2 regions of the Gottfriedia sp. NPDC056225 genome follow, and region 2 is predicted to be linked to the other one. Evidence: riboswitches for the same ligand, from Rfam matches in the RefSeq annotation. Region 2 holds a riboswitch; the other holds the start of a gene.
What was found. Region 2 has a riboswitch for cobalamin ahead of ACFCYN_RS15220 (ABC transporter substrate-binding protein). Riboswitches for the same ligand answer to the same signal wherever they lie in the genome.
Positions count from the first base shown of each region.

Region 1: another riboswitch for cobalamin. It lies ahead of ACFCYN_RS07155 (acyl-CoA thioesterase); the one in region 2 lies ahead of ACFCYN_RS15220 (ABC transporter substrate-binding protein).

Region 1 is NZ_JBHJTJ010000007.1:33,735-36,953, forward strand. It holds gene abc-f (ribosomal protection-like ABC-F family protein) at 1-555, opposite strand, end outside; gene ACFCYN_RS07155 (acyl-CoA thioesterase) at 934-1,428, opposite strand; cobalamin riboswitch at 1,780-1,925, opposite strand; gene ACFCYN_RS07160 (DUF4349 domain-containing protein) at 2,320-3,219, shown strand, end outside.
Region 2 is NZ_JBHJTJ010000023.1:7,412-10,630, reverse strand. It holds gene ACFCYN_RS15225 (ATP-binding protein) at 1-930, shown strand, start outside; cobalamin riboswitch at 1,106-1,279, shown strand; gene ACFCYN_RS15220 (ABC transporter substrate-binding protein) at 1,403-2,362, shown strand; gene ACFCYN_RS15215 (FecCD family ABC transporter permease) at 2,328-3,219, shown strand, end outside.

The DNA.
Region 1 (3,219 bases), on a different contig from region 2:
TGTTGGTTCATCCAAAATTAATAGCTTTGGTTGTTTCATCATCACTTTTGCTAATTTAACTTTTGTTTTTTGTCCACCACTTAAATGACTGAACGGGATATTCCATAATTCTTGCGGTAATTGAAATTTCTTTAATACTTGATCTATATTATTTTCAAAGTCGTATCCATCTAATTCTAAATACTTACTTAAATACTCATTATATTTATCAAGATTTTTTTCATTAGATAGATCAAGTGATAGCTTTTCTAAATTCTTCTTTATTAAATAACGTTCCTGATCAAATGATTCGATTACTTCCCTTGCTGTAAGTAATTCCTGGTCTTCTTCATCTGTTAAAAGCCAACCTATATCTTCTTTTGAATATTGAATTTGCAATAACCCTTTATTAAGCGGAATATTTCCTAAAATTGCATTGATAAATGTTGATTTCCCAACTCCATTTTCACCAATTAAAGCAACTCGTTCGCCTTCTTTTAGTTCTAGATTTCCATTTTTAAAAATTGTCATTCCGTTTAACTCTATTTCAATGTTCGATGCTTTTATAATAAACATATACTTCACTCCATCCAATTTAAAAATATCCCTCTGTTTTTAGCCCAGAGAAAATAAAAACACACAAGCAGTATCTGCCTGTGTGTAAATTGGATGTAATTTAATCAGCCTAGTACATTCGAAAAAGTATATACAAAGTTTAGTTATTATTAAATAAACCATTTTTTTAATTGAATGGATTTACTTAATATTCATTATGGGCTCAAAAAATAGACATACTTATCCAATTTCTCTGTTTTCAGGCAGAGTACTTTTTTGCTATATAATTCTTTAGCTTTAAAAGTTATCGGATATTGTACATAGTGTCTAAATTTGATGCCTCCTTAAAAATATTAATTTAATCTTAGCTTACTTTTAGTATGATTTCAATCATTACTTTTATTCTTTCCAAATTAATGCCAATTCCTTACTTAATTTTTTTCTTAATTGGCGACTTTCTAAACGCTTAAATGCTAATTGTTGCAATTTAATTTCTTCTTCAGTTTCTGGTATTGCCTCTACTACTTTATGAGGTTTTCCATCTTTTAGTGCAACAAAAGTTACAAAACATGTTGCTGCTACTCTTTTTTCTCCTGAAAGCAAATCTTCTGCAGTTGCTCGAACAAATACTTCCATTGAGCTTGAGCCTGTTAAGATGACGAATGATTCATAATAAATGCAGTCACTTTCACGAACTGGACATAGAAACTCGACTGAATCCATCGACGCGGTTACACATTCCATTCTCGAATGCTTTGTTGCTGAAATAGAAGCAATTAAGTCCATTGCTGCAAGCATTTTCCCACCGAATAATGTACCATGGTTATTTAAATCAGTTGGAAATATTCTACTACTATCAAATACTCTGGATTCTTTAACGTATCTACTGTTCATCGGTTTCTCCCTACTTTTAATTAATTGAATTATGTATTTCTCTAATTTTTTTCACTGATTTTATCAAATTTACAATTCATCTTTATTCAGTCTCATGGCGAGTCTTTATTTCAAATTCAGACTTGACCCTATTTCATCAATTCTTTCAACTTTGCTATCTTACTTGTTTAATTTCCATCGTTTTTTGCATGTAAAATTGGAAGTTTCATAAATTCTCCTAAAAAAATAAAAAGCATTTTCATCTCTAAAAAGATAAAAATGCCTTAAGATCGTTGGAAAACATAAAATAATGACAATACTTTAAATTAAGCTTTCTTTCAAAAAGGCACCTCCCTATCTCTCGTAGGTCAAACAGCGTCGTTAGAATAGGCAGGTCTCCTGACTTTAGAATTTTCATCTATTACAGTGGCGGGACCGCGTTGGAATTTCACCAATCTTCCCTTTTAAGTAAATGAATTAATAAGAATTTCATTTACACCTATTCCCTACTATTTAGTTTTCATTATTTTGTCATAAAATACAAAAATAGTCAAAATATTTATTTCTTTTCCAAAAATCATAATATTCATTTATTACATCTTAATAACTTTTACTTAAAACAAAAAGTAACTAACCATAGATACGGATGTGCTTTTCATACAAAAAAATATACTAAAAATGGTTTAAATACCACATTTTCCCTAACTTTTTTTATGGTATAGTAGGTTAAATTAGAAATTTTTAACAAATATAAAAATCTGCAACTAAAAAATAATTACTATTGCAATAGAATGTTTGATGAAAGATTAGGAAATAAAGGAAAGGAATACAAACAAAAATTAAACAATTAACCAAACTCTTCACGATCTTTCCAACCATTAAATTCGACCTACATATGAGGTGATTAATATCATGTTAATTTATCGTCGTTTTTTAAAAAACTTATTTTTAATACTACTTGTATGTTTATTCGTTTCTGCATGTTCAAATCCTGACTCAAAAGAAGAATTAAGTAGTATTTCATCAAAATCCTTAAAACAAGATCAGAAGGACTTTGTAAATAACACTGAGGCTTCGGTCAAAGATCAAAAAAAGCAACCATCCGAACAGCTTGTAGCTAGTAATCGCAAATTAGTAAAAACAGCTGAATTACAGCTCGAAACCAAGAAATTTGATAAAACCATTTCAGCTCTTGAAAAATCAGTTAGTAGTTCGAGCGGCTATATCGAATCGAATCATATTAGTGGAACATCCATAATGGAAAAGTACTCTAGTAACGACTCTGAGCAATCACCATCTAGAACTGCAAATTATACAATAAGGGTTCCATCAACAAATTTAAATGAATTCCTATATAATTTAAATAAGATTGGAAATGTAATTTCAAAAACGATTTCAACTGATGATATATCCAATCAATACTTTGACACAGAAACGCGTATGAAATCATTAAAAATTCAAGAAGACCGTTTATTGAATTTATTAAAAAAAGCTGGCTCTTTAAAAGACATTTTAGAAATTGAAAAGCAATTAACTGATGTTAGATACGAAATTGAAAGTTTAACAACAACTTTAAAAACTTATGATTCAGCTGTAAACTACAGTACAATCAATCTTTTTATTAATGAAGTTTCATCGATTACAGATACAACTCCTCCAATAACGATTGGAGACCGGATCGGTGTAACATTTAAACAAAATGTTGATGCAATCGTGAGTGGATTTAAAAATACGACAGTTTTCTTGATTGGTAATTCTCTTATGATTATTATTTGGTTTGCGATCATTGCAGTTGGTTATTTTATAACGCGT
Region 2 (3,219 bases):
AATGATGATTATTTTGAAGAAGAAACCTCGTCACTCGTTTTAACAAAGGAATTACTAGATTTATTTGAATTAGTTGTTGTAAGTGAGAAAAAGCAATTTATTGAATTAAATTTTGATCAAGGTAATTGGCAAGTTTTAATGTCGCCACTTTATAATCAGACAAATATAAGAGGCGTTGTAGCTGTAATCCGAGATGTGACAGAACAAAGGCGTTTGGAGAAGATGAGAAAGGATTTTATAGCTCATGTCTCTCATGAGTTACGTACTCCTATTTCTTTACTACAGGGCTATAGCGAAGCGATTGTAGATGGTGTAGCAGAATCTAAAGAAGAAATGCAAGAGTTGTCACAAATTATTTATGATGAGTCACTTCGAATGGGTAGATTAGTAAATGATTTGTTAGATTTAGCAAGAATGGAAAATGGTTTTACTGAATTGAATCGAGATCATGTCCCATTGATTCAATTTGTAGATCGAATTTTACGTAAGTTCAAAGGGCTAGCAAAAGAAAAAAATATTAAGCTATTTGGTGAAATCGATAATGTTCCACATGTAGATGTATATATCGATGAAGATCGTATGGAGCAAGTTTTTACTAATTTAATTGATAATGCTATTAGACATACAAATGAAAATGGCAGAATAATTGTATCTGTAAGTCAAAATGAAACATCGACAATATTTAGATTCATTGATTCGGGTGCAGGGATTTCAAGTGAAGATTTACCATTTGTGTTTGAACGTTTTTATAAGGCCGATAAAGCTCGTACTAGAGGTAGGAGCGGTACTGGTTTAGGGTTAGCAATTGTTAAAAATATTGTCAATGCGCATGGTGGATCAATCAAGGTTTCAAGTGAGATTGGACATGGAACGACATTTAAAGTGAAAATCCCTCATGATTTACGAATGAACGAAAAAGATGTAGAGTAATCTTGTTTCATATAAAACATTTTTCCTGAGATTTTAGTTTCTAAACTTCAAGTTAAATAAAGTTATGTTTGGACTATTCTTACCTGAGGAAAATAATTGAAATATAGTATTTTACACAACAAATTCTAAATAAAATAATTGAATTCTTACTCGATATATCTTACGATTGAATTAATGAAATATTGATGAGTTTAGTGCAAATATTGCTTAAAAGGGAATCTGGTTACAATCCAGAACTGTCCCCGCAACTGTAATGTGGACGAAACGGCTATCCACTGTTCGAAAAGAATGGGAAGGACGGAGTAGGTTGAAGCAAAGTCAGTAGACCTGCTAAAGTCATCCTTGTTCAATTCTTCGGGGAGTAAGAGTTTGAAGCAGCAGTTGCAAGACTTCTTGTATATGTATGTTGTTTCAGCCCCGTTCATAATGAATGGGGTTTTTTTATGCTTTCCAAAATTTTAGGAGGATTCAAATGAAGAAGTTTTTAGCTAGTTTTATCATGATTATATTGTGTTTAGGTTTATTTGGTTGTACTAATGATACGACACAAAAAAAATCGAATGTAGGTACAAATGAACAAGCTACTTTTCCAATGACGGTTAAAGATGCTACGAAAAAAGAAGTTACGTTAAAAGAAGCGCCTAAAAGAATCGTTTCACTAATTCCAAGTAACACAGAAATCCTTTACTCTATTGGAGAAGGGAAAGAGGTCGTTGGAGTAACAGATTTTGATAATTATCCAAAGGAAGTAAAAAACATTGATAAAGTTGGCGGAAACAATGCTGACATGACTTACAATGTTGAAAAAATTATTTCACTAAAGCCTGATTTAGTATTAGCTCATGAATCAAGTTTAGGAATTTCTGCTGATGGCTTAGAGCAATTAAAACAAGCAGGAATCAATGTGTTTGTCGTTAAAAACGCTGCAACTATTAATGATGTCTATGATACAATTTTACAAGTTGGAGAAATCACCGGTAAAACTAAGCAATCTAAAAAAGTAGTAAGTGGAATGAAAACAAAATTAGATGAAATTAGCAAAAAAACAGCTAAAGCAAGTACAAATCCAAAGGTTTGGCTTGAAATTTCAGGTCCACCAGAAATATATACAGCAGGCAAAGGCACTTTTCTAGATGAAATGATTTCGATTATTCATGCTAAAAATATAGCTGAAAATCAAAAAGGTTGGGTACAGTACAGTGAGGAATCAGCAATAAAAGCAAACCCAGACGTTATTTTAACGACTTATGGTGATTTTACTCCAAACCTAGAAAAAACGATTATAGCTAGAAAGAACTGGCAAACAGTAAGCGCAATCAAAAATAAACGAGTATATGATATTAATGCAGATACAACATCTAGACCAGGTCCAAGACTTGCAGAGGGAGTCGAAGCAATTGCAAAGGCGGTTTACCCAGAGCTTTTTAAATAATACATATTTAATCTTTATCTTTCCAATTATTTTATTAATTTTTCTATTTATTTTAGGGGTTTCGATTGGTTCTACATCGATTCCCTTTTCTTCTATCATTTCTAGCTTTTCGGATGCTATATTTAAAACTAATTATGTTCCAGCAGATATTCAAACAATTGTTATGAATATCCGTGTGCCAAGGGTTTTGTTAGCTGGATTAGTAGGAGCGTGTCTTTCATTAGCTGGAGTCGCGTTTCAAGGTATACTTAAAAATCCATTAGCCGATCCATTTACATTAGGTGTTTCTTCGGGCGCATCTGTAGGAGCAGTGTTTGTTTTATTTTTTCAAATAAGTTTACCAATTGTTACTTACTTTACTTTACCGGTAGTTAGCATTTTATTTGGGTTTGGTACACTATTAATCCTATTATTATTTGTAAGAAAATTAGATCGCTCTTTAAATGTCGAAACAATCATATTAGGTGGAATCATAATCAGTTCATTTTGTTCGGCATTGTTATCATTATTTATTACATTTTCGAATAATGAATTACGTGCAGTTATTGGCTGGTTAATGGGGAATATTGGAAGTAGAGGTATTCAGTATTCTTTAAGTTTACTACCATTTTTAATTGTTTCATTTTTGATTTTATTTAGTCAAAATAGACATCTAGATGCGATGACATTTGGTAGCACAAATGCAAAGAATATTGGTATCGATGTGAAAAAATCTACTTATTTAATTTTGCTAACAGGAAGTATTTTATCTGGTGCAGCTGTAGCGGTATCTGGAACAATTGGGTTTGTAGGGTTAGTTGTTCCGCATTTTACTAGACAGCTTGTCGGTCCACTACATAAAAAATTACTGCCATTAT